DNA from 2 places in the Pseudomonas sp. C7.1 genome. Region 1 is predicted to be linked to the other one. Evidence: predicted binding sites of a transcription regulator. Region 1 holds the regulator's gene; the other holds the start of a gene.
The links. Region 1 encodes LexA, which represses DNA repair genes until DNA is damaged. Its sites were predicted from a motif close to CTGTNTNNNNANACAG; they were not measured.
Positions count from the first base shown of each region.

Region 2: a site for LexA is predicted at 2,335-2,350, ahead of recN (DNA repair protein RecN). Genes of this name have one in related genera too.

Region 1 is NZ_JBWDTL010000003.1:896,506-912,466, forward strand. It holds gene AC0T4W_RS07480 (ATP-binding cassette domain-containing protein) at 1-1,569, shown strand, start outside; gene AC0T4W_RS07485 (DUF6901 family protein) at 1,633-2,319, shown strand; gene AC0T4W_RS07490 (universal stress protein) at 2,350-2,790, opposite strand; gene AC0T4W_RS07495 (hypothetical protein) at 2,878-3,315, shown strand; gene AC0T4W_RS07500 (hypothetical protein) at 3,399-4,217, opposite strand; gene fadB (fatty acid oxidation complex subunit alpha FadB) at 4,700-6,847, shown strand; gene fadA (acetyl-CoA C-acyltransferase FadA) at 6,878-8,053, shown strand; gene AC0T4W_RS07515 (DUF1653 domain-containing protein) at 8,140-8,376, shown strand; gene topA (type I DNA topoisomerase) at 8,502-11,111, shown strand; gene AC0T4W_RS07525 (DUF6586 family protein) at 11,194-11,712, shown strand; gene AC0T4W_RS07530 (hypothetical protein) at 11,791-12,024, shown strand; gene sulA (SOS-induced cell division inhibitor SulA) at 12,136-12,612, opposite strand; gene lexA (transcriptional repressor LexA) at 12,623-13,234, opposite strand; gene istB (IS21-like element helper ATPase IstB) at 13,491-14,246, opposite strand; gene istA (IS21 family transposase) at 14,263-15,783, opposite strand.
Region 2 is NZ_JBWDTL010000003.1:164,775-180,735, forward strand. It holds gene AC0T4W_RS04105 (outer membrane protein assembly factor BamE) at 1-72, opposite strand, end outside; gene fur (ferric iron uptake transcriptional regulator) at 170-574, shown strand; gene recN (DNA repair protein RecN) at 637-2,310, opposite strand; gene grpE (nucleotide exchange factor GrpE) at 2,466-3,035, shown strand; gene dnaK (molecular chaperone DnaK) at 3,135-5,051, shown strand; gene dnaJ (molecular chaperone DnaJ) at 5,178-6,302, shown strand; gene dapB (4-hydroxy-tetrahydrodipicolinate reductase) at 6,374-7,177, shown strand; gene carA (glutamine-hydrolyzing carbamoyl-phosphate synthase small subunit) at 7,398-8,546, shown strand; gene carB (carbamoyl-phosphate synthase large subunit) at 8,583-11,804, shown strand; gene greA (transcription elongation factor GreA) at 11,801-12,277, shown strand; gene AC0T4W_RS04155 (DUF4149 domain-containing protein) at 12,270-12,710, shown strand; gene yhbY (ribosome assembly RNA-binding protein YhbY) at 12,769-13,080, opposite strand; gene rlmE (23S rRNA (uridine(2552)-2'-O)-methyltransferase RlmE) at 13,195-13,818, shown strand; gene ftsH (ATP-dependent zinc metalloprotease FtsH) at 14,000-15,916, shown strand; gene folP (dihydropteroate synthase) at 15,925-15,961, shown strand, end outside.

The DNA of each region.
Region 1 (15,961 bases):
AAGCTGATGCATGTCCAGCAAGACCTCGAAGCCCGTGACGGCTGGCGCTTGCAGCAACTGGTCGACAGCACCCTGAGCCGCCTGCAACTGCCGGCTGACAAGACCCTGGCTGAGCTGTCTGGTGGCTGGCGTCGCCGGGTGCTGCTGGCCCAGGCGTTGGTGTCCGAGCCGGATCTGTTGCTGCTCGACGAGCCCACCAACCACCTGGATATCGGCGCAATTGCCTGGCTGGAAGAAGCACTGACTGATTTCCAAGGCGCGGTGCTGTTTATTACCCACGACCGTTCCTTCCTGCAAAACCTGGCCACGCGCATCCTCGAATTGGACCGTGGCGGCCTGATCGACTGGAACGGCGACTACGCCAGCTTCCTGGTGCACAAGGAAGCCACCCTGGCTGCCGAAGAAACCGCCAACGCACTGTTTGACAAGCGCCTGGCCCAGGAAGAAGTGTGGATTCGCCAGGGCATCAAGGCCCGCCGCACCCGTAACGAAGGCCGCGTGCGCGCCCTGAAAGCCTTGCGCGTTGAACGCAGCGAGCGCCGTGAGCGCACCGGCAAAGCCAATATTCTGCTGGAAACTGCAGAAAAATCTGGCAAGCAGGTGATGGTGCTGGAAAACGTCAGCTTTGCGCATCCGGGTGGGCCGTTCCTGATCAAGGACTTCTCCATGGTGTTGCAGCGCGGTGACCGCATCGGCCTGCTCGGCGCCAACGGCACCGGTAAAACCACCTTGCTCAAGCTGATGCTTGGCGGTTTGCAGCCCACCAGCGGTGAAGTGGCCGAAGGCACGCGCATCGATGTGGCTTATTTTGACCAATTGCGTCACCAACTCGATTTGGAAAAGACCGTAATCGACAACGTCGCCGAAGGCCGCGACTTTATCGAGATCGACGGGCAGAACCGCCATGTACTGAGCTACCTGGGTGACTTCCTGTTTAGCCCGCAGCGTGCGCGTACACCGGTCAAGGCGTTGTCCGGCGGTGAGCGGGCACGTCTTTTGCTTGCCAAGCTGTTCAGTAAACCGGCCAACCTGCTGGTGCTGGACGAACCGACCAACGACCTCGACGTGGAAACCCTGGAGCTGCTTGAAGAAGTGCTGCTGACCTTCCCTGGCACCGTGCTGATGGTTAGCCACGACCGGGCCTTCCTCGACAACGTGGTGACCAGCACCCTGGTGTTCGAGGGTGAAGGGCGCGTTCGCGAATACGTCGGTGGTTATCAGGATTGGCTGCGTCAAGGCGGCTCAGCGCGTCTGCTTGGCGTGGGCGAAAGCAAAGCCGGCAAGCCTGAACTAGCCTCTGCAGTTGTCCCGACGCCGGTTGCGTCGGAACCTGTGGTGGCTGAGGCCAGCAAGAAAAAGCTCAGTTACAAGCTGCAGCGCGAGTTGGAAGCCATTCCAGGGCAGATCGATGCGCTGGAGGGGCAAGTTGCCAGCTTGCAGGAGCAGATCGGCTCGCCGAGTTTCTATCAGCAACCAGCAGAAAAGACCGCTGAGGTGCTGGCGAAACTGCAGGCCGTGCAACATGAGCTGGAGCAATTGGTCGAGCGTTGGGCCGAGCTGGAAGGCTAAGCCCGATGTATTAAGTACGTAACGCGCTCAAACAGGATTTTGAGATTTCTGGCGGAGACAGACATGGCCATCGAGTACCGCATCACTCTCGACGACAACCATCAGTTCAGTTACAGGATCGAGCTGGACCGGGTGTATGAGGCAGAGGCTGCGCAAAGCGCACCGGCCTGGACGCGTCTCGAATATCAGCAGTGCAGCAACTGCCCGCTGAGCAAGGATAACTTCAGCCATTGTCCGGCGGCTGTCGATTTGCACCGGGTCATCGAGGATTTTCAGGGCCTGCCGGCATTCAAGAAAGTGGCTGTGTGGGTGCGTACACCTGAGCGCGAGTACAACAAGCAGGTGGGCCTAGAAGAGGGCTTGCGCGCGTTGCTCGGGGTAATCATGGCCACCAGCGCCTGTCCGGTGCTGGGTAAGCTCAAGCCGATGGCGCAGCACCATCTGCCGTTTGCTAATAGCCAGGAATTCATCTTGCGCACGGTGTCGTTGTACCTGACGCAGCAGTACTTCAACCTGCGCGAGGGGCGTACTCCTGACTGGGAGCTGAGAGGTCTGGTGCGTATGTTTCAGCAACTACAGCTGGTCAATCAGGCGTTTTGGCAGCGCATTCACGCAACCTGCGAGGGTGACTCCAACCTCAAGGCGTTCCTGACCTTCTTCTCCATGGCGTCGAGCATGACCTATTCGCTGGAAACTCAGCTGCAGAAGATTCGCCCACTGGTCATGAGCTCGCCCGATAGCGGTGAATAACGCAGCCGCGTTATTCACCCGCAGCTCGCGTTACTCGGCTTTTTTCAGGCGCACGGCCAGCACATCGCAGGGCGCGCCGTGCAGCACGTCGTTGGCTGTTGAGCCCAGCAGCAGCGCCAGGCCGTGGCGGCCGTGGCTGCCAACGACGATCAGGTCACATTGCTGTTCTTCGGCCAGGCGATGGATTTCCTGGCGCGGTTGACCGTAGGCCAGGTGGCGCTGTTCGGCGCTGAGGTCGGGATACTTGTCGGCAAACTTGTCCAGGCGCTCGCGGGCTTGGTCGAACTGCTGTTGTTGCAGCATCGACAGGTCCATTGGTACGTCGCCGCCAAAGGCCATGGCCATGGGTTCGACGATATGCACCACAGACAACTTGGCCCCGCTGCTGGCGGCTAGTTTTTGCGCGCGGTGCATAACCGGGTCGCATTCCTCGGTAAGGTCGACGGCGACCAGAATGTGTTGGTAGGGCATGGGGTAAGTCTCCTTGCAAATGAATCAATGGTTGTAGTATGGCCGTCCTGAGCACTGATGACAGGCTTTTGCCGGTGAGATAACGATATGAGTCCCTGGTTTGTGCTTTTGTTTGTAGCAATTTTGCTTAGCCCATTGTCCTGGTTGGCACCCTCGCGCCACCAGCGTGGGCGGATGGATGTGCGTATGCAAGCGCGACGTTTGGGGGTGGCAATGCAGTTGTCGCCCCAGGAGTGGCCGCATTGGCTGCTGCAATGGCCGCCAGGTACTTGCCCGCAGTATTACCGTGCGCGCCGACGCGGCCAGGTCGACAGTTGGTGCTATTGGCAGATGGAACCGGGGCAGTGGCTCAACAAATGGCGCGAGCCCTGCACTGATCAGGCATTGCTGGTGCAATTGCAGGCGCTGCCTGCCGATGCGTTCAAGGTCGAAGCAACCGATCAGATGCTCGCAATATGCTGGGGCGAACGAGGCGCTAGCGCAGCGCTGGAGAAAATTGTCGCGTTTCTCCAGGCCAAAGCGTAAATAAAAGAAAGCCCAGTGCAAGCACTGGGCCGGAGTACGGCCAGGCAGGCCGGTAAAGCGAATGCGGATGGCGGCGGTGACGATCAGAGATTGGTGGCCGCGTACTGACTGGAAATCTGTTCAATGCCCTGGATGATGGTGTTGGAATACTTGTTGACCAGAAAGGGCACGCTATTTTCGTTGTAGTTGATCAGCGACTTTTCAATATAGCGCCATTTGGTGGTGACCCCTTTCCAGGATTGCTTGAGCTGCGGCGTATTCTTGGGGTCTTTCTCCAGCGCCGCCATCTTGCCGGCGAACTCACTGACCAGCTCCTCAATCGGGCGTGCATCGCCGCCGCCTATAAAAGTGGCGCCTACCGAGGCGCTGCGTGAGGCGTAATCCACGGCAATGCCCTGCATCAGAATGCTCTGCTCGCGGCTGCGCTGGGTTAGTGCGGGCACGCTGTAGCTGCCTTCTTGCTGGATTTTGGTGTACAGCTCCTGGCTCAGGGCCATCAGTTGCTGGTTGCGGGCTGCCAGATCGGCTATCGGCTGCAGGTCGGTGTAGCCCTGGCTCTTCAGTGCACTGATTAGGTTGTTGATACCGATCTGATAATCCTTCCATTGCCGATCAAGCTGCGAGCGCAGCGCTTTCGCGCCTTCGCCGGGCATCTCAGTCAGCGCCGTCAGGTGGCTATTCACCTCGCTCAGCGAGTCGTTGATCATCCGCGCGTAGCGTTGGTCACCCTCCATGCCATTGAACATATAAAAATCGCCAAGGGATTTTTGTGCAGCCAGGCGCAGCTGGTGCAGTTTCAGCAGGCTGGTGGCGGTATCTGCAGCTTGGGTCGCGGCGCTAAAAAGGGGGAGAGTGATAGTGAGCAGGGTGCTCAAAACAATGGCAAGCATGCGGCTCGACATGGGGGGAACTCCGTGCGCCCTTGATTGGGCTCTAATTGTTTTTGTTTTGGCTACGGGCTGTCTAAAACGACCGTATTGAGACGACTGTACCTGCAGCTAAATCATTTTGCTAGGTATGCGCTGGATCACACTTTTGTTTTCAGGGTTGGCCAAGTAACCGTATATCGCAGCAGATGACCGCCTGTTCGCTGCAGAGGTGAAAGTGCGTTGGCGTAGGCCTGAACGTAATTTTTTGTACGCCTTTGCCGCCTCCACAGGCCAATTGACAAGTAGGGGCTTTTCCTTGAAGGTGTGCGCACCCAAATCAAACGGGCGTATGAATTGAGCGTTTGCCTGCAAAGGCACCGCCTTTACAGCCCGATTATCGCGTCGGTGGGTGTACCAGGCTGATTGGGGCTACTCTGAGGCGGCAACGCCGTGGAGTAGCTTGCTGGTTGGCTCCGATGTGTACCGTTCAGCTTCCATACCGTGGAGATCAGTTGATGATTTACGAAGGTAAAGCCATCACGGTTAAGGCTCTTGAGAGTGGCATCGTCGAATTGAAATTCGACCTCAAGGGTGAATCCGTCAACAAATTCAACCGTCTTACCCTCAATGAACTGCGTCAATCCGTTGATGCGATCAAGGCTGATGGTTCGATCAAGGGCGTGATTGTCACCAGTGGCAAAGACGTATTTATCGTCGGCGCTGACATCACCGAGTTCGTCGACAACTTCAAGCTGCCGGACGAAGAACTGGTGGCTGGCAACCTCGAAGCCAACAAGATCTTCAGTGACTTTGAAGACCTCAATGTTCCGACTGTTGTCGCAATCAACGGCATCGCTTTAGGCGGTGGTTTTGAGATGTGCCTGGCTGCGGATTACCGCGTCATGGCCGAAAGTGCCAAAGTTGGCCTGCCGGAAGTCAAGCTGGGCATCTACCCAGGCTTCGGCGGTACCGTGCGTCTGCCGCGGGTTATCGGTACCGATAACGCCGTTGAGTGGATTGCCGGTGGTAAAGAAAATAAAGCTGCTGATGCCCTGAAAATGGGCGCAGTGGATGCCGTGGTTGCTGCTGACAAGCTGCAAGCCGCTGCCCTGGACCTGATCAATCGCGCCATTTCCGGCGAGCTGGATTACAAGGCCAAGCGTCAGCCGAAGCTGGAAAAGCTCAAGCTCAACGCGATTGAGCAGATGATGTGCTTCGAAACTGCCAAAGGTTTCGTCGCAGGCCAGGCCGGGCCGAACTATCCGGCGCCGGTTGAAGCGATCAAAACCATTCAGAAAGCCGCCAACTTCGGTCGCGACAAAGCGCTGGAAGTGGAAGCTGCTGGCTTTGTCAAACTGGCTAAAACGCCAGTTGCTGCTAGCTTGATCGGCCTGTTCCTGAATGATCAGGAACTGAAGAAGAAGTCTAAGCAGCACGACGAAATCGCCAAAGACGTGAAGCTGGCTGCCGTGCTCGGCGCGGGCATCATGGGTGGCGGTATCGCCTACCAGTCTGCGTCCAAGGGCACCCCGATTTTGATGAAGGATATCCGTGAAGAGGGTATTCAGATGGGGCTGGCTGAGGCTTCCAAGCTGCTCGGTGGCCGTGTTGCCAAGGGTCGTATGACCCCGGCGCAGATGGCTGAAGCCCTCACCGCTATTCGTCCGACCATGTCCTATGGCGATTTCGGTGCTGTCGATATCGTTGTCGAAGCAGTCGTCGAGAACCCTAAGGTCAAGCAGATCGTGCTGGCTGAAGTGGAAGGCGTGGTCAAAGAAGACGCAATCCTCGCATCGAACACTTCGACCATTTCCATCAACTTGCTGGCCAAGGCCCTCAAGCGTCCGGAAAACTTCGTCGGCATGCACTTCTTCAACCCGGTGCACATGATGCCGCTGGTTGAAGTGATTCGTGGCGAGAAGTCCAGCGATGTAGCTGTTGCAACTACCGTTGCTTACGCCAAGAAAATGGGTAAGACCCCGATTGTGGTCAACGACTGCCCAGGCTTTTTGGTCAACCGCGTGCTGTTCCCGTACTTCGGCGGCTTCTCCAAGCTGCTCGGTTTCGGTGTGGACTTCGTGCGTATCGACAAAGTCATGGAGAAGTTCGGCTGGCCGATGGGCCCGGCGTACCTGTCCGACGTGGTAGGTATCGACACCGGTCACCACGGCCGCGACGTAATGGCTGAAGGCTTCCCGGATCGCATGGCCGTTGAAGGCCGTACTGCGGTTGACGTGATGTATGAAGCAGATCGCCTGGGCCAGAAGAACGGCAAAGGCTTCTACTCCTACGAAATGGACAAACGCGGCAAGCCGAAGAAGGTCTCCGATCCGGTTGCCTATGACCTGCTCAAGTCCATCGTCACCGAGCAGCGTGAAGTGACTGATGAAGACATCATCAACTTCATGATGATTCCTCTGTGCATGGAAACCGTGCGTTGTCTGGAAGACGGCATCGTTGATACCGCAGCTGAGGCCGATATGGGCCTGATCTACGGCATTGGCTTCCCTCCGTTCCGCGGTGGTGCGCTGCGTTACATCGATTCCGTCGGTGTAGCCGAGTTCGTTGCCCTGGCCGACAAATACGCCGAGCTGGGCGCGCTGTACACCCCGACTGCCAAGCTTCGCGAAATGGCCGCTAACGGCCAGAAGTTTTTCGGTTAATCGCGGTCAGACTAGAGCGAGAGTGAATTTATGAGCCTGAATCCTAGAGATGCAGTCATCGTCGACTTCGGTCGTACCCCGATGGGTCGTTCCAAGGGCGGCATGCATCGCAACACCCGTGCCGAAACCATGTCGGCCAACCTGATCAGCGGCGTGCTGGCACGTAACACCAAGCTGGATCCAGCTGAAGTGGAAGACGTGATCTGGGGCTGCGTTAACCAGACCCTGGAGCAGGGCTGGAACATCGCGCGCATGGCGTCGCTGATGACCCAGATCCCGCACACTGCTGCTGGCCAGACTGTGAGCCGCCTGTGCGGTTCGTCCATGAGCGCTCTGCACACTGCTGTGCAGGCGATCCAGACCGGCAACGGTGACGTGTTCGTCATCGGCGGTGTGGAGCACATGGGCCACGTTGGCATGATGCACGGCGTTGATCCAAACCCGCACCTGTCGCTGTACGCGGCCAAGGCCTCGGGCATGATGGGCCTGACTGCAGAAATGCTCGGCAAGATGCATGGCATCAGCCGTGAGGCGCAGGACGCGTTCGGTGAGCGTTCGCACCGCCTGGCGCACAAGGCCACCGTCGAAGGCAAGTTCAAGGATGAAATCATCCCGATGCAAGGCTTTGATGAGAACGGCTTCCTCAAGGTGTTCGACTACGACGAAACCATTCGTCCGGAAACCACCCTGGCAAGCTTGGCGGCGCTGAAGCCTGCGTTCAACCCGAAAGGCGGCACCGTGACTGCAGGTACGTCCTCGCAGATCACTGACGGCGCTTCCTGCATGATCGTCATGAGCGCCCAACGCGCCCAAGACCTCGGCATTCAGCCAATGGCCGTGGTTCGCGCCATGGCGGTGGCTGGTGTTGATCCAGCGATCATGGGTTACGGTCCAGTACCGTCGACCCAGAAAGCCCTCAAGCGTGCTGGCCTGACCATCAATGACATCGACTTCTTCGAGCTCAACGAAGCCTTCGCCGCCCAGGCTCTGCCTGTGCTGAAGGACCTGAAAGTGCTCGACAAGATGGAAGAGAAGGTCAACCTGCACGGCGGCGCTATCGCTCTGGGTCACCCGTTCGGTTGTTCCGGCGCGCGTATCTCCGGTACCCTGCTGAACGTGATGAAGCAGAATGGCGGCACCTTCGGTGTGTCGACCATGTGCGTAGGTCTCGGCCAAGGCATCACCACCGTCTTCGAACGCCTCTAAGCTTTACTGGGTGTAAGAGATGGAAAAACCGGGGCCAAGTGCCCCGGTTTTTGTTTCTCCGCAAAAAATCTTCAAGGAATTCACTCATGCAGCTACAGCCTGGCCTCTACCGTCATTACAAAGGCCCTGAATACCGTGTGTTTGGCGTAGCCCAGCATTCGGAAACGGAGCAGGCGATGGTGGTCTATCAGGCGCTGTACGGCGAGTTTGGCCTGTGGGTGCGACCGTTGGAGATGTTCTGCGAAAGCGTCGAGGTGGACGGCGAGACGGTTCCACGCTTTGCTTTGATTCAGGCTGAAACCGCACTGTTTACTCGGCCTTGAGCTGACATCGGGCCATTGCTGCGCTTGACCTCGGGCGGACCACCACTATATATAGCGGTGCCGCGCTAGCAGGCAGTACAGCGCCTCCCGCATTTATTTATCGAATTTCAGGAATTTTCCAATCCATGGGCAAATCGCTGGTCATCGTGGAATCCCCGGCCAAGGCCAAGACCATCAACAAGTACTTGGGTAACGAGTACGTGGTGAAGTCGAGCATCGGCCACATCCGTGACCTACCCACCAGTGGTTCGGCGAGTACCGCCAAAGAGCCGGTCAAGCGTGGCAAAGCCGCTGCAGGTGAAGTACCGGCGCTGTCGCCCAAGGAAAAAGCCAAGCGTCAGCTGTTTGCGCGTATGGGGGTTGATCCCGAACACGGCTGGAAAGCCAAGTACGAGATCCTTCCAGGCAAAGAGAAGGTCGTCGAGGAATTGCGCCGTTTGGCCAAGGATGCTGACACCATCTACCTCGCAACCGACTTGGACCGCGAGGGGGAAGCCATTGCCTGGCACCTGCGCGAATCCATCGGTGGTGACGACAGCCGCTACAAGCGCGTGGTGTTCAACGAAATCACCAAGAAAGCCATCCAGGAAGCGTTTTCCAAGCCGGGTGAGCTGGATATCAATCGAGTCAACGCCCAGCAGGCGCGGCGCTTCCTCGACCGCGTTGTGGGCTATATGGTTTCGCCCCTGCTGTGGGCCAAGATCGCTCGCGGCCTGTCCGCCGGCCGTGTGCAGTCGGTGGCGGTGAAGCTGGTGGTCGAGCGCGAGAAAGAAATCCGCGCGTTTGTTCCCGAAGAATACTGGGAAGTGCACGCCGATCTGGGCACCGCCAAAGGTGCCAATGTGCGCTTTGAAGTGGCTCGTGAGAACGGCGCAGCCTTCAAGCCGCTGAATGAGGCCCAGGCCATGGCGGCCCTGGCGACGCTGAAAGCCTCCAGCTACAGCATCAGCAAGCGCGAAGACAAACCGACCAGCAGCAAGCCTTCGGCGCCGTTTATCACTTCCACACTGCAGCAGGCCGCGAGCAACCGCCTGGGCTTCGGGGTGAAGAAGACCATGATGATGGCCCAGCGTCTGTATGAGGCCGGCTACATCACCTATATGCGTACCGACTCGACCAACCTCTCGGCCGATGCTGTGAGCATGGTGCGGGACTTTATCGAAGGCGAGTTCGGCAAGAAGTACCTGCCCGCCAACCCGATTGCCTACAGCAGCAAGGAAGGGGCCCAGGAGGCTCACGAAGCGATTCGTCCTTCCGACGTCAACCTCAAGCCGACCCAGCTGTCGGGCATGGAGCGTGACGCCGAGCGCCTGTATGAGCTGATCTGGCGCCAGTTTGTAGCCTGCCAGATGCCGCCGGCCGAATACCTGTCGACCACCGTGACCGTCACAGCAGCGCAGTTCGAGCTGCGCGCCAAGGGCCGTATCCTCAAATTTGACGGCTATACCCGCGCATTGCCGCAGCTGAGTAAGCCGGGCGATGACGATGTACTGCCGGAAATGAATCAGGGCGAAGTGCTCAAACTGGTCAAACTCGACCCCAGCCAGCACTTCACCAAGCCGCCGGCGCGTTACTCGGAAGCCAGCCTGGTCAAGGAGATGGAAAAGCGCGGTATCGGTCGCCCGTCGACCTATGCCGCGATCATCGGCACCATCCAGGACCGTGGCTACGTGGCATTGCACAACCGCCGTTTCTACTCGGAGAAGATGGGTGACATCGTCACTGAGCGTTTGTCCGAAAGCTTCGCCAACCTGATGGACTATGGCTTTACCGCCGGCATGGAAGAGCATCTGGATGATGTAGCCCAGGGCGAGCGCGAGTGGAAGCATGTGCTCGATGAGTTCTACGGCGACTTCAAGAAAAAGCTCGAAGTGGCTGAAGCAGGCGAGGGCGGCATGCGTGCCAACCAGCCTACGCTTACTAATATCGCCTGCCGCGATTGCGGCCGGCCGATGACCATTCGTACCGCATCAACGGGGGTATTCCTTGGTTGCTCCGGCTATGCACTGCCGCCCAAAGAGCGCTGCAAGGCCACCGTCAACCTGGTGCCGGGCGATGAAATTGCTGCGGACGACGAGGGTGAGTCGGAGTCACGCGTGCTGCTCGGCAAGCACCGCTGCCCGATCTGCTCGACCGCGATGGATGCCTACCTGCTCGATGAAACCCGCAAGTTGCATATCTGCGGTAATAACCCCGATTGCGCGGGTTATGAGGTGGAGCAGGGCCAGTACCGCATCAAGGGCTATGAAGGCCCGAGCCTGGAGTGCGACAAGTGCGGCAGCCAGATGCAGCTGAAAACCGGTCGTTTCGGCAAGTTCTTTGGCTGTACCAATAGCGAATGCAAGAACACCCGCAAGCTGCTGAAAAGCGGTGAGGCGGCGCCGCCGAAAATGGACCCGGTGAAGATGCCGGAGCTCAAGTGCGAGAAGGTCAACGACACCTACATCTTGCGCGATGGCGCTTCCGGTCTGTTCCTGGCGGCCAGCCAGTTCCCGAAAAACCGCGAAACCCGCGCACCGCTGGTGTTGGAACTGATCCCGCACAAGGATGAGATCGATCCCAAGTACCACTTCCTCTGCGACGCGCCGAAGAAAGACCCGCAAGGCCGTGCTGCGGTAATCCGCTACAGCCGCAAGACCAAGGAGCAGTACGTGCAGACCGAAGTCGACGGCAAGCCGACCGGCTGGCGTGCGTTCTTTGATGGCGGCAAGTGGAAAGTCGAAGACAAGAGTTGATCAACCGCTGATTGAGCACAACGCGCGCCCGCCGCTGGCTGGCGCGCGTATGCTTATCCAATCCGTTATGGAGGGCGCCGCAATGGCCAATGAACTCTATACCCGCACCAATCAGAAAATTTTCTATGCCGGCCTGGCGCTGGAGTCCTGGCGCAAAGCTGAACAGGGCCAGAGCATGAATGCCTTGGCTTTGATCCAGGCTGAGCGTGAGGCGGCGTTATTTCACCTGTACGGTGCCTTGCTGGGCCTATGTCATGAGATTGCCGGTTATTACCGTTTGCCGGACAGCGCCGCGCCGCGTGCCGAGCGCTTCCTCACTGAAGACGTGTTGCAGGCGGCGCCAAGCCAGGAACTGGGTGAGTTGGTCGAGTTGGCGCAGGCGTCCGATAGCTGGGTCGCGCAACTGCTCAAAGCCTATGCCGAGCTGTTTCAGCCGCCGCAGGCCGGCAAGAAGGCCAAGCTCGATCCCGCTACGCCGCTGATCACAGCGGTCAGTCTAGATGAGCAAGTCGTGCCCTTGGCGCAGGAGACGCTTGAGGCCTGGCGTCAGCAGCTGAAGGCTCTGGCGCAGCGCTTTCGGCAAACCCTGAGCGAGTGGTAAGGGGCTGATTGGACCGGCGGACTAGGGCGAGTCCGGGTCGGCTGTTACACTGTCGGCCTTTCGTGGAGAGCTAAGCCAATGCCTACATCATTCCTGGAAATTGTTGAATTGCCCGACGGACGCATTGCCCTGCGTCGCGCAGAGGATGAAGAATCACTGGTGGTGCTGGATTTCTCTGCCGATGCCAAAGCCTTTCTGCAGGGGCAGCATGTCGAGGTAGCCAAGGCCATGCTCAATGTCGGAGTGCAGATGGCGGGGCGTTTGGCGGAAAACAACTTTCAGAATGAAGAGGAGCCACGGGTTCTGCATTGAGTGCAGAGTTCTTTAGGGCTCTGAGCTAGAGCGTTCTGCTCGCCTTAGCCGTTTCTTGCATTAAGGTTCACTGGCTGACACGCACATTTATTGTGCGTGACGTCTGGCCAACTACCCCAGGCTTATATTCAGGCTTTGCGCCTTGCCCTGACGGGCCGCTTGCTCAAGTTGTTGTCGCGCCTGGCGTTCAAGTGGATGCAGCCAGCTGACTACGGTATGACTGCGGCCCAGCGTCAAAGCTTGTTGCGCCAATTCCAGCGCGCTTTGTGCGCCGCGTGGGTGCAGCAGCAGGATGCGTTCACGGTTGAGGCCGGCCTCGCGTAGCCAGGCTTGGGTCAGGCTTGAGGGCGGGGCGATCAGGGTCAGCCAACGTTCGTCGAGGTTATCGCTAAGCTCACGCAGAACTGGCGCTAGAAGATTCAGGCAGTGCCCTGCTGCACCACGCAGCGACAGTTCACTGAACGCCTCTGTCTCATCATCCTGCCAGGGCAGCTCAGCGCTGTCGGCAAGTAATGGCGTCACCGTCGATGCCAGGAACGCATCGAACAAAGGCAGTTGTGTACGGTTCACTGAATGCGGGAACTGCATAGATCCTCCACTAGCGGCGGATAACGCCGACGCTCAAACCTTCAATAATCAGATCCTGTTCTTCCAGGTTTACTTCGATTGGCGCGAACTCTGGGTTCTCGGCAATCAGCCAGACCTTGTTGCCTTCACGCTTGAATCGCTTGACGGTCACTTCATCGTCCAGGCGCGCTACTACCACCTGACCGTTACGAGCTTCTCGGGTGGTGTGTACGGCCAGCAGATCGCCATCGAAAATGCCGATGTCTTTCATGCTCATGCCGCGTACGCGCAGCAGGTAGTCGGCCTTGGGGTGGAAGAAATCTGGATTGATCTTGCAGGACTCTTCGATATGTTGCTGTGCCAGAATCGGCGCGCCTGCGGCAACGCGGCCAATCACCGGCAAGCCCTCGTCTTCCTCGGCATTGGGTTCGAAGCCTGGGATGCGAATACCGCGCGAAGCCCCCGGGGTCATTTCAATTGCACCTTTTCGGGCCAGGGCTTTAAGGTGCTCTTCCGCTGCGTTGGGTGATTTAAAACCCAGTTTCAAGGCAATTTCCGCTCGGGTAGGCGGGTAGCCGTTGTCTTCAAGGCATTGCTTGATGAAGGCGAGAATTTCAGCTTGGCGCGGCGTCAGTTTTAACATGGTCGGCTCTGTTTTTTTGTACAGTGACTGGGATTATATACAGTGATCGGCGCTTGGCAATCCTTGTGTTCTGATCTCTGCTCAATTGTCCTTCATATCGTCTGTTGCAGCGCACTGTTACTCAGGCTGTTCACGGGGCGTCTAGCAAGGGTGCGGATTCCACGCCATTCGGACACTCAGCCCACGCTGATCCGGACACCTGTTCCACGGTCATCCGGACAGGCAGTCGGAGCGCAGCGACGCAGGATATGCATTGTTAGTCTGAGGTGCCCGGCGTCGTCAATTTCTTCGCCCGCCTGCGCATCGACTCTCCCTTCAGGTTGATCCGGTAGGCGTTGTGCACCAGGCGGTCGAGGATGGCGTCGGCCAGGGTCGGATCGCCGATCAGTTCGTGCCAGTTGTCCACCGGCATCTGACTGGTCACGATGGTTGAGCGTTGGCCGTAGCGGTCGTCCAGCAGCTCCAGCATGTCGCGGCGCTGTTCGGTGGTGAACGGTGCCAGGCCCCAGTCATCGAGGATCAGCAGGTCGGTCTTGGCGTAGCTGCTCATCAGCTTGACGAAGCGGCCGTCGCCATGTGCCAGGCCCAGTTCTTCCAGCAGCCGTGGCAGGCGCAGATAGCGCACGCTGCAGCCGTCCCGGCAGGCCTGGTGGGCCAGGGCGCAGGCCAGCCAGGTTTTGCCGACGCCGGTGGGGCCGCCGATGATCAGGTTGAGGCCGTCGCGCAGCCACTGGCCGCTGCGCAGTTGCAGGATCAGCGCCTTGTCCAGCCCGCGCGGGGCGCGGTAGTCGATGTCTTCGAGGCAGGCGTTGTGCTTGAGCCGGGCCTGGCGTAGGCGGTTGCTCAGGCGCTTGTCGTCGCGCTCGGTCAGCTCGCGATCGACCAACAGGCCGAGGCGTTCTTCGAAGCTCAGGCTGTCGATGTCGGGTGTTTTCAGTTGCTCGGCGAGGGCTTTGAGCATGCCGTGCAGGCGCAGGGTTTGCAGCTTGTCCAGGGTCGGGTGAGGCAGCATGGTGGGATTCCTTTGTTCAGTGGTAGTAGCCGGGGCCGCGCAGGTTGGCGTGGTCGTCCGGTAGTAGGGGTAGGTTCTGTTGAGCCAGCGGCAGGTTTTCCAGGCCTTGGCGCAGAATCGATTCGAGGCTTTTGTAGCTACAGGCACCGAGGCTTAGGGCGCGCTGGCAGGCGGCTTCCAGCCGTTCTTCGCCGTGGTGCTTGCCCAGGCGCAGGATGCCCAGGCAAGCGCGGTAGCCATGCTGCGGATGCACGCGCCGTTCGAGGATGTGGCTGATTACGCCGGCGGTGTTCGGGCCGGTCTGCTCGGCCCAGCGGATAAGCCGTTGAGGCGTCCACTCGGCATGCTCGCGATGGCTCTTGGGCATGTGCTCGGTCTGCGTGCTGTGCCGGCCTTTGTGCAGGGAGCGTACGTGGCTGGCCACCCGCTGGTTGGCGTGGAAGCACTCCACGGTGCGGGCCGTCAGGCGCACCTCCAGCTGCTTCTTCACCAGCTGGTAGGGCACCGAGTAGTAATGCCCATCGACCTCGACGTGGTAGTCGATGTGCACCCGCGCCTTCTTCCACTCGGCATAGACGTAGGGCTGCTCCGGCAACGGGCGCAGAGCCGGGCGATCCAGGCTGGCGAAGGCCGACTGCCGGGAGCCCGGCAGCTTCTTGAACGGCCGTTGGTTGAGCCGCTCCAGCAGCACGGCGATGGCCGTGTTGAGCTCGTCCAGGGAGAAGAACTGGCGATGGCGCAAGGCGGCGAGGATCCAGCGCTCGACCACCTGCACGCCGACCTCGGCCTTGGCCTTGTCGCGGGGCTTACGCGCCCGCGCCGGCACCACCGCCACGCCATAGTGCTCGGCCAAGTCGCGGTAGCTGGGGTTGATGTCCGGTTCGTAGCGATGGGCCTTGCTCACCGCACTGCGCAGGTTGTCCGGCACCACGATCTCCGGCACCCCGCCGAGGAAGGCGAAGCAACGGGCATGGGAGCCCAGCCAGTCCGGCAACTGCTGCGACCAGGTGGCCTCGGCGAAGGTGTAGCTGGAGGCACCGAGTACCGCGACGAATACCTGCGCCTGGCGGATCTCGCCGCTGTGACGGTCGATCACCGGCATCGTCTGACCTGCGTAGTCGACGAACAGCTTTTCGCCGACGCGGTGCTCCTGGCGCATCACCACATCGACCTTGCCGGCCCAGGCCCGGTAGTGCTCGCAGAACCAGCTGTACTGGAAGCCCTGTGGCTGGCCCAGCCGATACTCCTGCCAGAGCAGCGCCAGGGTCACGCCTGGTCGGCGCAGCTCGGCATGCACCCAGGCCCAGTCGGGAGTTGGTCGTTGCTCAGAGGGGATCTCCGGCGGTGGCGGGAACAGGCGCCGCTCCAGCTCTGCGTCGGACAACTCAGCAGGGAGCGGCCAGGAGAGGCCGCAGGCCGTGAATCGGCAAAGGTAATCACCGGCACTGCTGTGACCTATGCCCAGACTGCGGGAGATCTTACGGACAGACAGCCCGCAATCGAACTTGAGGCGCAACACTTCACGGATTTTACGCATGGATAAACGCTCCACGACGACCTCTCTGCTTCGAAAAAGAGGCCAATGGTAGTGAATAAATCCTGCGTAGCTGCCTGCCAGAAAGTGTCCGGATGGCTGTGGAATCAGTGTCCGGATGCTCGTGGAATGGGTGTCCGGATCAGCGTGGAATCACTGTCCGGATGTGCGTGGAATGGGT
Region 2 (15,961 bases), 730 kb from region 1:
GAATGAACAACCGGCGAGTGCGAGTAGCCCCGTAAGGGTGAGGCTGGTCAGCAGGATTTTGGTTTTTTGCATCGGTGGGCGACTTCCACTATCTTGGCTGGGCAATATAAACCCGGATCATACCCGCAATAAAGGAAGCTGCGAAGCCGCTTCCGTGAGAAAGCAGACCATGGTTGAAAATAGCGAACTACGCAAGGCTGGCCTGAAAGTGACCCTGCCACGGGTCAAGATACTGCAAATGCTCGACCACGCCGGTCAGCGTCACATGAGTGCTGAGGATGTCTACAAGGCGCTGATGGAGGCGGGTGACGACGTAGGCTTGGCCACTGTCTACCGCGTACTGACCCAGTTTGAAGCAGCAGGTCTGGTGGTTCGCCACAACTTCGATGGCGGTCATGCAGTCTTTGAATTGGCCGATGGCGGTCACCACGACCATATGGTTTGTGTGGAGTCAGGTGAGGTCATCGAGTTCTTCGACGCTGAGATCGAAAAGCGCCAGAAAGAAATCGTCAAAGAGCACGGCTTCGAGCTTGTTGATCACAATCTTGTGCTGTATGTGCGCAAGAAAACCTGATTAGTGCAGGCATAACAAAGGCGACCCTTGGGTCGCCTTTTTGCTTTCTGCGGGCTGGGCAATCAAGCCTGAGCGCTGCCGACCATCTGCCGGGCGTGGGCCAGGGATTCTTCGGTGAGGTCCACGCCGCCGAGCATGCGCGCGATTTCCTCGACGCGCTGCGCTGGGCTGAGCTTGCTGACTGCGGTGCGGGTGGCATCGCTTTCGCGCACCTTGTGCACAAACAGGTGCTGATGGCCTTGCGCTGCGACCTGCGGCAGGTGGGTGACGGTCAATACCTGACCGCGTTCGCCGAGGCGGCGCAGTAGCTGGCCGACCACTTCGGCGGTGGGGCCGCCGATGCCGACGTCCACTTCATCAAATACCAGAGTCGGCACCCGCGAGGTTTGTGCGGTGATCACCTGAATCGCCAGGCTGATACGCGACAGCTCGCCGCCTGAGGCGACCTTGGCCAGGGCTTTCAGGGGTTGGCCGGGGTTGGCGCTGACCAAGAACTCCAGCTGCTCCAGGCCATTGGGGTGCGGTTCGCTATTGTTGTTGGCGCTGAGCTTGATGTTGAAACGCCCGCCGGGCATGCCCAGGGTTTGCATTTCCTGCTCCACAGCGCTGGCCAGCTTGCTGGCAGCGTTGTTGCGCAAAGTGCTGAGTTCCGCCGCTTTTTCCTGATAGTGCCGTTCGAAGGCGGCCAGTTCGTCGCTCAGGCGTTCGGCAGCCTGGTCGTCGGCGTTGAGGCTTTCCAGTTCTTCGAACAGCTGTTGCTGCATGGCGCCCAGCTCGGTTGGCTGGATGCGATGCTTACGCGCCAGGGTGTAGATCGCGTCCAGGCGTTCTTCCATCTGCCGCAAGCGCTCGGGATCGGCGTCGAAGTGATCGAGAAAACGGTTCAGTTCGCCGACGGCCTCCTCGACCTGGATCTGCGCGCTGGCCAGCAGGTTAGTGGCTTCACTCAGCGCGCCGGGCTGGCCTTGGAAGGCGCCGAGACGATTAAGGCTGTTGGTCAGGGCCGAGAGCACGTTGCCGGCGTCATTCTCGCTGCACTGCTCGATCACCAGGCGGCAGGCGCTGAGCAGGCTTTCGGCGTTGGTCAGGTTTTTGTGTTCCTGCTCCAGGTTGTCCAGCTCGTCTTCGCCCAGGGCCAGGTTGTCGAGTTCTTCAAGCTGATAGCTGAGCAGTTGATGGCGGGAACGCTGTTCGTCGCCGATGCTGGAAACCCGCTCCAGCTCGTTCTTGGTCTGCTTCCAGCGCTGCGCGGCGAGTTGTACCTGGCGCGCCAGCTCCTGGCTGCCAGCGTATTCATCAAGAAGGCGGCGATGGGTCTCGGGCTTGAGCAGGGATTGGTGCTCATGCTGGCTGTGGATGTCGATCAGCAGCTCGCCGAGGGCTTTGAGGTCGCCTTGCGGGCAAGGTGAGCCGTTGATATAGCCGCGCGAGCGGCCTTCGGCGGTAATCACGCGACGGAGGATGCACGGCCCGTCATTGTTCAGATCGCGCTCGGTCAGCCAGGCACGGGCTTCGGGGATGTCGTGCAGGTCGAAGCTGGCGAGGATGTCCGTCTTGTCAGCGCCGGGGCGTACCACGCCACTGTCAGCGCGGTCGCCCAGGGTTAGGCCGAGGGCGTCGAGCATGATCGATTTGCCGGCGCCGGTTTCCCCGCTAATCACGCTCATGCCGGCGTCCAGCTCTAGATCAAGGTGTTCAACGATGGCGTAGTTGTGTACCGACAGGTGCACCAGCATGGCGAGGGCCTCCCAAGTTCATGTCTGGTTATTTATACAGTGTTTTTTTGTGGGCTGGCAATCCGTCTGCTGTCCTTGAAAGCAGATTTTTTGACCCCATATAGCGATCAGGCACGTGAGTTGAGGCTCGCGTCGGATTTTACGAGGAGAGACGCATGGCTGACGAACAGACCCTGGATACGCAGAACCCCGATCTACAAACAGCTGCCGAAGTGGCTGCGGGCGATGATCTGGTTGCCCGCGTGCAAGCGCTGGAAGAGCAACTGGCCACTGCGCAGGATCAGTCGCTGCGCATGGCTGCCGATCTGCAGAACGTGCGCCGCCGCGCCGAGCAGGATGTAGAGAAGGCGCATAAATTTGCTCTGGAGAAATTCGCCAACGACCTGTTGCCGGTGGTGGATAGCCTGGAGCGCGGCCTTGAGCTGTCGAATCCGGATGATGAGGCGATCAAGGCCGTACGTGAGGGCATGGAACTGACGCTCAAACTGTTCGGTGACACCCTCAAGCGCCACCAGTTGGAGGTCATTGACCCACATGGCGCGCCGTTCAATGCCGAGCACCATCAGGCGATGGCGATGCAGGAAAGCACCAGCGTCGAGCCTAACAGCGTGCTCAAAGTGTTCCAGAAGGGCTACATGCTCAATGGTCGTCTGCTGCGCCCCGCCATGGTGGTGGTCAGTAAGGCGCCGACGCAAGCGCCGCCTTCGATTGATGAGCAGGCTTGAAATTCGCCGCGCTGCCCCCATTAAACAGTCAAGCGTTTTAGTGCTACCGCCGCTGACAACGATCAGCGGCGGGATTATCAAAGTTTCGGGAGAATGAATATGGGCAAAATTATTGGTATCGACCTGGGGACCACCAACTCGTGCGTCTCGGTTCTGGAAAACGGTGTCGCTAAAGTTATCGAAAACGCCGAAGGCGCGCGCACCACGCCGTCGATCGTTGCGTATGCCAACGATGGCGAAATTCTGGTGGGTCAGTCGGCCAAGCGTCAGGCAGTGACCAACCCGCACAACACCCTGTACGCGGTAAAGCGTCTGATCGGTCGTCGTTTTGACGAAGATGTCGTGCAAAAAGACATCCAGATGGTGCCGTACAAAATTGTCAAAGCTGACAACAACGACGCCTGGGTAGAAGTGAACGGCCAGAAGATGGCGCCGCCACAGATTTCCGCTGAAATTCTGAAAAAGATGAAGAAGACCGCCGAAGACTACCTCGGCGAGCCAGTGACCGAAGCGGTGATCACCGTGCCGGCCTACTTCAACGATAGCCAGCGTCAGGCCACCAAAGACGCCGGCCGTATCGCGGGTCTGGACGTCAAGCGCATCATCAACGAGCCAACTGCAGCTGCGCTGGCGTACGGTATGGACAAGGCCAAGGGCGACCACACCGTGATCGTCTATGACTTGGGCGGCGGTACCTTCGACGTTTCCGTAATCGAAATCGCTGAAGTCGATGGCGAGCACCAGTTTGAAGTATTGGCCACCAACGGTGACACCTTCCTTGGCGGTGAAGACTTCGACATTCGTCTGATCGACTACCTCGTTGACGAATTTAAGAAAGAAAGCGGCATGAACCTTAAAGGTGACCCGCTGGCCATGCAGCGCCTGAAAGAAGCTGCGGAAAAAGCCAAGATTGAGCTGTCTTCGAGCCAGTCGACCGATGTTAACCTGCCGTACATCACTGCAGACGCTACCGGTCCTAAGCACCTGAACGTGAAGATTTCCCGCGCCAAGCTGGAGTCGCTGGTTGAAGACCTGGTGCAGCGCACCATTGAGCCTTGCCGCATCGCGCTGAAAGACGCCGGTATAGACATCAGCAAGATTAACGACGTGATCCTGGTCGGCGGTCAGACCCGCATGCCGCTGGTGCAGAAGCTGGTCACCGACTTTTTCGGTAAAGAAGCGCGTAAAGACGTTAACCCGGACGAAGCTGTAGCCATGGGTGCTGCTATCCAGGGCGCGGTACTGTCGGGTGATGTGAAAGACGTGCTGCTGCTCGACGTGTCGCCGTTGACCCTGGGTATCGAAACCATGGGCGGCGTGATGACTGCGCTGATCGAGAAAAACACCACGATTCCTACCAAGAAATCCCAGGTGTTCTCGACTGCTGACGACAACCAGGGCGCTGTGACTATTCACGTACTGCAGGGCGAGCGCAAGCAAGCCAGCGGTAACAAGTCGCTGGGTAAATTCGACCTGGCCGAGATTCCGCCAGCGCCACGTGGCGTACCGCAGATCGAAGTCACCTTCGATATCGATGCCAACGGCATCCTGCACGTCGGCGCGAAAGACAAGGCGACCGGCAAGACTCAGTCGATCGTGATCAAGGCCAACTCTGGTCTGTCTGAGGAAGAGATTCAACAGATGGTTCGTGATGCCGAAGTCAACGCCGAGGAAGACCGCAAGTTCGAAGAACTGGCGAGCGCGCGTAACCAAGGCGATCAGCTGGTGCACGCCACCCGCAAGATGATCGTTGAGGCAGGCGACAAGGCCACTGCTGACGAGAAGACTGCTATCGAAACCGCGCTGAGCGCGCTGGAAGTGGCGATCAAGGGCGACGACAAGGCTGATATCGAAGCCAAGATGACTGCGCTGTCCGAAGTGACCGCACCACTTGCGCAGAAGATGTACGCCGAGCAGCCGCAGCCCGGCGCGCAAGCTCCGGATGCTGAGCAAGCCAAGGACGCAGGCGATGACGTGGTCGACGCTGAGTTCGAAGAGGTCAAAGACAACAAATAAATAGGCGCAAGCTTATGCCGCTCTGGCCGGACGCGATGCGAGTTGCGTTCGGCATGATCCGCCGCGCGGGAGCTTGCTCCCGCGTTGGCGTGTCTGGAGTAGACGATTTAAAGGTGTTGAAGACTTATGGCTAAACGCGATTTTTACGAAGTGCTCGGTGTCGAGCGCGGTGCCAGCGAATCGGAGCTGAAAAAAGCCTACCGACGTCTGGCCATGAAGTATCACCCGGACCGCAATCCGGACGATAAAGCCTCGGAGGAGAAGTTCAAGGAAGCCAACGAAGCTTACGAAGTGCTCTCCGATGCGGCAAAGCGCTCGGCGTACGATCAGTACGGCCATGCCGGTGTCGATCCGCAGATGGGTGGCGGTGGTGGTCCGGGCGGGGCGAACTTCTCGGATATCTTCGGCGATGTATTCAGTGATTTCTTCGGCGGCGGTGGGCGTGGCGGTCAACGGGGCGGCGCGCAGCGCGGCAGTGACCTGCGTTACACCCTGGAGCTGGACCTGGAAGAGGCGGTGCGTGGCACTACGGTGACCATTCGCGTGCCGACGCTGGTTAATTGCAAGCCCTGCGAGGGTTCGGGCGCGAAGAAGGGCACCACGCCGGTAACCTGTACCACCTGTGGCGGTATTGGCCAGGTGCGTATGCAGCAGGGCTTCTTCTCGGTGCAGCAAACCTGCCCGCGCTGCCACGGCAGCGGCAAGATGATCACTGATCCTTGCGGCTCCTGCCACGGTCACGGCCGGGTCGAAGAGCACAAGACTCTGTCAGTGAAAGTGCCGGCTGGCGTCGATACCGGCGACCGCATTCGTCTGTCCGGTGAAGGCGAGGCGGGTGCGATGGGTGGCCCGGCGGGTGACCTGTACGTGGTGGTGAATGTGCGCGAGCACGCGATCTTCCAGCGTGACGGCAAGCACCTGTACTGCGAAGTGCCGATCAGCTTTGCCGATGCGGCCCTGGGCGGTGAGTTGGAAGTGCCGACCCTGGATGGTCGGGTCAAGCTGAAAATCCCGGAAGGCACCCAGACCGGCAAGATGTTCCGCCTGCGTGGCAAGGGCGTTGCCCCGGTGCGTGGCGGCGGTGCCGGCGACCTGATGTGCAAGGTGGCGGTGGAAACGCCGGTGCACCTGGATAAGCGTCAGCGCGAACTGCTCGATGAGTTCCGCAAGACCCTGGAAGGTGACAGCTCGCATTCGCCGAAGGCCAATGGCTGGTTCGAGGGCGTTAAGCGCTTCTTTGGCGATCTGTAAATCCCGCTGACGGGCTGCGCGGTCGCTAAGCGGCGGCTGCAGCCTGTAGCGACAGCTTGGAGCTGGTAGTTATGCAACGTATTGCTGTGATGGGCGCCGCCGGGCGCATGGGCAAGACCCTGATCGAAGCCGTGCAGTTGGCTGATGGCGCAAGCCTGAGCGCGGCGATTGATCGTGCCGACAGCAGCCTTGTTGGTGCGGATGTTGGCGAGCTGGTGGCGCAGGGCAAGATTGGCGTCAATCTGGCTGGCGACCTGAATGCGGTGCTCGATCAGTTTGATGTGCTGATCGACTTCACCCATCCATCGGTCACCCTGAAAAACCTGGAGATCTGCCGCCAGGCCGGTAAAGCCATGGTGATTGGCACCACCGGTTTTTCCCCGGAAGAAAAGCAGTTGTTGGCCGATGCTGGCAAGCAGATCCCAGTCGTGTTTGCCGCCAACTTCAGTGTCGGCGTCAATCTGTGCCTGAAGTTGCTCGACACTGCGGCGCGGGTGCTGGGTGATGATGTGGACATCGAAATCATCGAAGCCCACCACCGCCACAAGGTCGATGCACCGTCCGGTACTGCGCTGCGCATGGGTGAGGTTGTGGCCAATGCGTTGGGGCGTGATCTGCAGAAAGTCGCCGTTTATGGGCGTGAAGGTCAGACCGGTGCCCGCGAGCGCGAAACCATCGGTTTTGCCACGGTGCGTGCCGGTGATGTAGTTGGCGACCATACTGTGCTGTTCGCCGCTGATGGCGAGCGCGTGGAAATCACTCATAAGGCCTCAAGCCGCATGACCTTCGCAAAAGGTGCGGTGCGCTCAGCACTGTGGCTGCAGGATCGTAAGCCGGGTCTATACGACATGCAGGATGTTCTGGGGTTGAATTGAGGTTGAGCTGAGGCATTCTGTCGCAGAAATGTGTTTTACCTGGGTCTGAGTCGCAACAGACGGTGGACCAAAAAAGCAGTTTCCTGTAAGCTTTCTGCTTTAGTGTGTCCACTAAAGTTGCGCAGAATGAATCAGATAAAAAAGCGGGGTGACGGTCGATACGTCACCCCGCTTTTTTACAATCTGCGTTTGCTTCACGATTTAATTTTCGGAGGTTTTCTTGAGTAAGCCAGCCCTTAAACCTGCCATTTTGGCTCTTGCTGATGGCAGTATTTTTCGCGGCGAGGCCATCGGCGCCGATGGCCAGACTATTGGAGAGGTGGTTTTTAACACCGCCATGACCGGCTATCAGGAAATCCTTACCGATCCTTCCTATGCCCAGCAGATCGTCACCCTGACCTATCCGCACATCGGCAACACCGGCACTACGCCGCAAGACGCCGAATCCAACCGCGTATGGGCCGCCGGCCTGATTATCCGTGACCTGCCGCTGACCTCCAGCAACTGGCGCAACAAGCAGCCTCTGGATGAATACCTCAAGGAAAACGGCACCGTCGCCATCGCCGGTATAGACACCCGCCGCCTGACCCGCATTTTGCGTGAGAAAGGCTCGCAGAACGGCTGCATTCTGGCCGGCGATGACGCCACCGAAGAACAGGCGTTAGAGCTGGCGCGCAGCTTCCCTGGCCTCAAGGGCATGGACCTGGCCAAAGTGGTCAGCTGCACCGAGCGCTACGAGTGGCGCTCCAGTGTGTGGAATCTGCAAGACGACAGCCATCCAGAAATTCCAGCCAGTGAACTCAAATACCACGTGGTTGCTTACGACTACGGGGTTAAGTGGAACATCCTGCGCATGCTGGTCGAGCGCGGCTGCCGGGTGACTGTGGTGCCGGCGCAAACTCCGGCCAATGAAGTGCTGGCGCTAAAACCTGATGGCGTATTCCTGTCCAATGGCCCGGGCGATCCCGAGCCCTGCGACTACGCCATCCAGGCGATTAAGGATGTGCTGGAAACCGACATCCCGGTCTTCGGCATCTGCCTCGGCCACCAGCTGCTGGCCCTGGCTTCCGGTGCCAAGACCCTGAAAATGGGCCACGGCCACCACGGTGCCAACCACCCGGTGCAGGATCTGGATACGGGTGTGGTGATGATTACCAGCCAGAACCACGGTTTTGCCGTGGATGAGGCCACGCTGCCCGGCAATCTGCGGGCTATCCACAAGTCGCTGTTCGACGGTTCCCTGCAGGGCATCGAGCGTACTGACAAGGATGCCTTCAGCTTCCAGGGCCACCCCGAAGCGAGCCCTGGCCCAGCCGATGTGGCCCCGCTGTTTGACCGCTTTATCGAAACCATGGCCAAGCGCCGCTAAACCTCGCCGACTGACCCAAGGATTCGAGTAACCGCTATGCCAAAACGTACAGACATTAAAAGTATCCTGATCCTCGGCGCTGGCCCGATTGTTATCGGCCAGGCCTGCGAGTTCGACTATTCCGGTGCTCAGGCGTGTAAAGCGCTGAAAGAAGAGGGCTACCGCGTCATCCTGGTCAACTCCAACCCAGCCACCATCATGACCGACCCGGCGATGGCGGACGCCACCTACATCGAGCCGATCAAATGGTCCACCGTGGCCAAGATCATCGAGAAGGAGCGCCCGGACGCGCTGCTGCCAACCATGGGTGGCCAGACCGCGCTGAACTGCGCGCTGGACCTGGAAAAGCACGGCGTGCTGGAAAAATTTGGCGTCGAAATGATCGGTGCCAACGCCGACACCATCGACAAGGCTGAAGACCGCTCGCGCTTCGACAAGGCGATGAAAGACATCGGCCTAGCCTGCCCAGTTTCCGGCATTGCGCACAACATGGAAGAAGCCTACGGCGTGCTGGAGAAGGTTGGCTTCCCTTGCATCATCCGTCCGTCCTTCACCATGGGCGGCACCGGCGGCGGCATCGCCTACAACCGTGAAGAGTTCGAAGAGATCTGCGCCCGCGGTATCGATCTGTCGCCAACCAGCGAACTGCTGATCGACGAATCGCTGATCGGTTGGAAGGAATACGAGATGGAGGTGGTCCGCGATAAAAAGGACAACTGCATCATCGTCTGCGCTATCGAGAACTTCGACCCAATGGGCGTGCATACCGGTGACTCCATCACTGTTGCGCCGGCGCAAACCCTGACCGACAAGGAATACCAGATCCTGCGTAACGCATCGCTCGCGGTATTGCGCGAGATTGGTGTGGAAACCGGCGGCTCCAACGTGCAGTTCGGCATCTGCCCGAACACTGGCCGCATGGTCGTGATCGAGATGAACCCGCGCGTGTCGCGTTCATCGGCGCTGGCCTCCAAGGCCACCGGCTTCCCGATCGCCAAGATCGCCGCCAAGCTGGCCGTGGGTTACACCCTCGACGAGCTCTCCAACGACATCACCGGCGGCCGCACCCCTGCCTCGTTCGAGCCAGCCATCGACTACGTCGTGACCAAGATCCCGCGTTTTGCCTTCGAGAAGTTCCCGAAAGCCGACGCTCGCCTGACCACCCAGATGAAGTCGGTCGGTGAAGTCATGGCCATCGGTCGCACCTTTCAGGAGTCCCTGCAGAAAGCCCTGCGCGGTCTGGAAGTGGGCGTTTCGGGTTTCGATCCGATGCTTGATCTGACTGATCCTGAAGCCGAAAGCACCCTGCGCCGCGAACTGACCGTGCCAAGCGCCGACCGCATCTGGTACATCGGCGATGCCTTCCGTGCGGGCAAGACCGTGGCCGAAGTCTTTGAGCTGACCAATATTGATGAGTGGTTCCTGGTCCAGATCGAAGACCTGATCAAGGATGAAGAGCGCATCAAAACCCTGGCGCTGTCCAGTATTGATCGGGATGCGATGTACAAGCTCAAGCGCAAAGGCTTCTCCGATATTCGTCTGGCCAAGCTGCTGGGCGTCACCGAGAAAACCCTGCGCAGCCAGCGCCACAAGTTGAAAGTGCTGCCGGTGTATAAGCGCGTCGACACCTGCGCTGCTGAGTTCGCCACCGACACTGCCTACATGTACTCGACCTACGAGGAAGAGTGCGAGGCCAATCCGTCGAGCCGCGACAAGATCATGATCCTCGGCGGCGGGCCGAACCGTATTGGTCAGGGCATCGAGTTCGACTACTGCTGCGTGCACGCGGCGCTGGCACTGCGTGAAGACGGGTACGAGACCATCATGGTCAATTGCAACCCGGAAACCGTATCGACTGACTACGACACCTCCGACCGCCTGTACTTCGAGCCGGTTACCCTGGAAGACGTGCTGGAAATCGTCCGTGTCGAGCAGCCCAAAGGTGTGATCGTGCAGTACGGCGGCCAGACTCCGCTGAAAATCTGTCGCGCCCTGGAAGAGGCCGGCGTGCCGATCATCGGCACCAGCCCGGACGCCATCGACCGCGCCGAAGACCGTGAGCGTTTCCAACAGATGGTCCAGCGTCTCGGCCTGCGCCAGCCGGCCAACGCCACCGCGCGCAGCGAAGACGAAGCCCTGGCGCACTCCAAGATCATCGGTTATCCGCTGGTGGTGCGGCCGTCCTATGTACTGGGCGGGCGGGCGATGGAGGTCGTCTACCAAGAAGACGAACTCAAGCGTTACATGCGCGAGGCGGTAAAAGTTTCCAACGACAGCCCGGTGCTGCTCGACCACTTCCTCAACTGCGCCATTGAAGTGGACGTGGATGCGGTGTGCGACGGCGAAACCGTGGTGATTGGCGCGATCATGCAGCACATCGAGCAGGCCGGCGTGCACTCCGGTGACTCCGCTTGTTCGCTGCCGCCTTATTCGCTGCCGATGCACATCCAGGACGAGATTCGCGACCAGGTCAAAAAGATGGCCCTGGAGCTTAATGTAGTTGGTCTTATGAACGTGCAGATGGCCGTGCAGGGCGAGGACATTTTCGTTATCGAAGTGAACCCGCGCGCCTCGCGTACCGTGCCGTTTGTCTCCAAGTGCGTTGGCGTCTCGCTGGCCAAGGTGGCGGCGCGCGTCATGGCCGGCAAGTCGCTGGCTGAGGCTGGTTACACCAAGGAAATCATCCCTCCGTACTTCAGCGTCAAGGAAGCGGTGTTCCCGTTCGCCAAGTTCCCAGGCGTCGACCCAATCCTCGGCCCAGAGATGAAGTCCACCGGTGAAGTCATGGGTGTCGGTGATACCTTCGGCGAAGCCTTTGCCAAGGCGCAGTCGGGTGCCAGCGAGATTCTGCCGAACGCAGGTGTGGCCTTTATCAGCGTGCGTGACGATGACAAACCGCTGGTGGAAGGTGTTGCCCGCGACCTGATTGAACTGGGTTTTGAAGTGGTGGCCACTGCGGGGACTGCCAAGTTGATCGAGGCTGCTGGCTTGCCAGTGCGCCGGGTCAACAAGGTGACAGAAGGCCGTCCGCACGTGGTCGACATGATCAAGAACGACGAGGTCACTCTGATCATCAACACCACTGAAGGTCGTCAGTCGATTGCTGACTCCTACTCTATTCGTCGTAACGCTCTGCAGCACAAGATCTATTGCACCACCACCATTGCGGCGGGGCAGGCGATCTGTGAGGCGCTGAAGTTTGGTCCCGAGAAGACCGTGCGCCGGCTGCAGGACCTGCATGCAGGAATCAACGCATGATCAAGTACCCAATGACCGTCCAGGGCGCGCGCGCCCTGGAAGAGGAACACGCTCACCTGACCAAGGTGCTGCGCCCCAAACTTAGCCAGGATATCGGCACTGCGCGCGAGCTCGGTGACCTCAAGGAGAACGCCGAATACCATGCCGCGCGCGAGCAGCAGGGCATGGTCGAGGCGCGTATCCGTGATATCGAGGGTCGAATGCAGAATGCAGTGATCATCGACGTCACCACTATCGAGCACACCGGCAAGGTGATTTTCGGTACCACCGTAGAAATCGCCAACTGCGAAACCGATGAAAGCGTGACTTATCAAATCGTGGGTGAGGACGAGGCGGACATCAAGCAGCGCAAAATCTCCGTCGGCTCTCCCATCGCTCGCGCCCTGGTTGGCAAGAGTGAGGGTGACGTGGTGGTGGTGCAGACGCCGAGCGGTGCGCTGGAATATGAGATCGTAGAGGTTCGCCATCTCTAAGCCCGTTAATCCTGTTCGGCGTGATGCTGGCGCGATCAGCTGGCTGCTGGCTCAGGCACTCTGGGTTGGCGGGCTCTGGTTGCTGCATTTTTTGCTGTTACCGGCAATCGCCAAGATCGGCCTGGCGTCACTCTTGGTCGAGGAAATCGGCAATGCCCTGCGTCCGCTGCTGATTGGTCTGACGGCGGTGTGCGCCGGGCTGCAGGCGCTGGTGCTGATTCGTGCCGAACACCTGGCAAGCCTGTGGCGTGATGCCCGCGGGCAGTTGCTCTTGGTTGTGGTGGCGATGGCGGGCAGTTACTTCGCGGTGCGTCAACTGCTGCCGGAGGCTGAGCTGTGGTTGATGTTTAGTTATCTGGTGATGGCGTTTTGCGGGTTGCTGTTGGTTCTGCAGCCCGTGCCGCAAAAGTCGGGCATAGGCTCTAGGCAGTAGGATTGAGCAGATTCGGTGGTTGCAAAGGCGCTGAGCGCGCCTTGCAACGGCTGATTAATCAGCCGTGATGACGGTGAACATTGGATAGGTTCTTGTTCACTTTCGGGTTCTTGCGGTAGATCAGCGCCATTTTGCCAATCACCTGAACCAGCTCAGCTTTACCGGCTTTGCACAGCTCGTTGATAGCCTTCAGGCGATCTTCACGCTCGGTGATGCGTAATTGCACTTTAATCAGTTCATGATCGCTCAGTGCGCGTTCCAGTTCAGTCAGCACACCTTCGGTCAAGCCGTTGTCAGCCACGATCAATACAGGCTTTAAATGGTGGCCGATAGATTTGAATTGTTTCTTCTGCTCTTGAGTGAGCGGCATAATCTGATTCCTGCAATCTGGTAAATAAACAGCTCTGGTAAAAGCGGCGGTCAGTTTACCCGAGCGCCTTCGGGACCGCCCAGATATTCATGCGTTGCACATTCGAGGTATTGCGTGGCCCGTTCCAAGACCAGTCAAGGTTGGCTGAAAGAGCATTTCAACGACCCCTACGTGAAAATGGCGCAGAAGGATGGCTATCGTTCGCGCGCCAGCTACAAGCTGCTGGAGATTCAGGAGAAGGATCGCATCCTGCGGCCTGGCATCACTGTGGTCGATCTGGGCGCAGCGCCTGGCGGCTGGTCGCAGGTCACCAGTCGGGTGATCGGTGACAAGGGCCGTTTGATCGCTTCAGATATTCTGGAGATGGATAGCATCCCTGATGTCACCTTTATCCAGGGCGACTTTACCGACGATGCGGTGTTTGCACAGATCCTCGAGGCCGTCGGCAATAAGCCGATAGACCTTGTGATTTCCGATATGGCCCCCAATATGAGTGGTGTAAGGGAGTCGGATCAGCCGCGCGCGATGTACCTGTGCGAGCTGGCGCTGGATTTGTCGACTCGGGTGCTGCGTCCGGGTGGCGATTTTCTGATCAAGATCTTCCAGGGTGAAGGTTTTGATCTGTACCACAAGCAGATGCGTCAGCTGTTCGACAAGGTGCAGATGCGCAAGCCGCTGTCCTCGCGTGACCGCTCTCGCGAGCAATATATGCTGGCGCGGGGCTTTCGCGGCCTTTGATGGTGGCGGGTTTTACAGCGAATTGTGGTGAGGCTTTGTGGTCTCACAACAAATAAAGGGTTACAGACGGCGTCTGCCAGGGGTGGGCGTTGTGTAGTAAGTTAGATCGGTACATAACTGGTCGTCATGCGAAGTGCGCTTCGGCACGGGGCCTGCTTCAGAGGGTAGCTAATTGAACGACATGGCAAAGAATCTGGTCCTGTGGCTGATCATCGCCGCCGTCTTGGTGACGGTGATGAACAATTTTTCCAGCCCGACTGAGTCGAATAAACTCAACTATTCGCAGTTTATCCAGCAGGTTCAGGATGGCGGCGTTAAGCGGGTGACGGTGGATGGATTCATCATCAGCGGTACCCGTACCGATGGTTCATCGTTCGAGACCGTGCGTCCGGCGATTCAGGACAATGGCCTGATCAAGGACCTGATGGACAACAATGTCGAGATCGTCGGCAAGCAGCCTGAGCAGCAGAGTATTTGGACTCAGTTGCTGGTGGCCAGCTTCCCGATTCTGGTGATCATTGCGGTGTTCATGTTCTTTATGCGCCAGATGCAAGGCGGCGCTGGCGGCAAGGGCGGGCCGATGAGTTTCGGCAAGTCCAAGGCGCGCCTGCTCTCGGAAGATCAGGTCAAGACTACCTTTGCCGACGTCGCCGGTTGCGACGAGGCGAAGGAAGAAGTCGGTGAGCTGGTTGAATTCCTGCGTGATCCGGGCAAGTTCCAGCGTCTCGGTGGGCGTATCCCGCGTGGTGTGCTGATGGTGGGCTCGCCTGGTACTGGTAAAACCCTGCTGGCCAAGGCGGTTGCCGGTGAAGCCAAGGTGCCGTTCTTCACCATTTCCGGTTCGGATTTCGTCGAGATGTTCGTTGGTGTCGGTGCATCCCGTGTGCGTGACATGTTCGAGCAAGCCAAGAAGCACGCGCCGTGCATCATCTTTATCGATGAAATTGACGCCGTGGGTCGCCATCGTGGTGCTGGCATGGGTGGCGGTCACGACGAGCGTGAGCAGACGCTCAACCAATTGTTGGTTGAGATGGATGGCTTTGAAATGAATGACGGTATCATCGTGATTGCCGCCACCAACCGTCCTGACGTACTCGACCCTGCTTTGCTGCGTCCCGGTCGTTTCGACCGTCAGGTTGTGGTTGGCCTGCCGGATATTCGTGGTCGCGAACAAATCCTCAAAGTACACATGCGTAAAGTGCCGATGGGTGAAGACGTTGCTCCGGCCGTTATCGCGCGTGGTACGCCGGGCTTCTCCGGTGCAGACCTGGCTAACCTGGTCAACGAGGCTTCGCTGTTCGCTGCCCGTGCCGGCAAGCGTGTGGTCGAGATGAAAGAGTTCGAGTTGGCCAAAGACAAGATCATGATGGGCGCCGAGCGCAAAACCATGGTCATGTCGGACAAAGAGAAGCTCAACACTGCATTCCACGAGGCGGGTCACGCCATCGTCGGTCGCTTGGTGCCTGAGCATGATCCTGTTTATAAAGTGTCGATCATTCCGCGCGGCCGCGCCCTGGGTGTAACCATGTTCCTCCCTGAGGAAGACCGTTACAGCCTGAGCAAACGTGCGCTGACCAGTCAGATCTGCTCGCTGTTCGGTGGCCGGATTGCCGAAGAAATGACCCTGGGTTTCGAGGGCGTCACCACTGGTGCCTCCAACGACATCATGCGCGCCACCCAGTTGGCCAAGAATATGGTCACCAAGTGGGGGCTATCGGAAAAGCTCGGTCCGATGATGTATGCCGAAGAAGAGGGCGAGGTGTTCCTCGGTCGCAGCATGGGGAGTAATCAGAGCAACGTTTCTGCCGAAACCGCCAAGGTGATCGACCAGGAAGTACGCAGCATCATTGATGGCTGCTACAGCACGGCTCGTCGTCTGCTGGAAGAAAACCGCGACAAGCTGGATGCCATGGCGCAGGCGCTGATGAAGTACGAAACCATCGACGCCGAGCAGATCGAGGACATCATGAATGGCCTCGCGCCACGTGAGCCGAAAGGCTGGCAGGGCGGTGATGACAACAATGGCACGCCAACTGCGCCAGTTGAAGTCGCTGAGTCTACAGAGAAGCCAATTGGTGGCCCAGCCGCCGAGCTGTAAGGTTTTCCATGTCTGTTGCACCAACCTTTAACCGGCTGCCCTGTG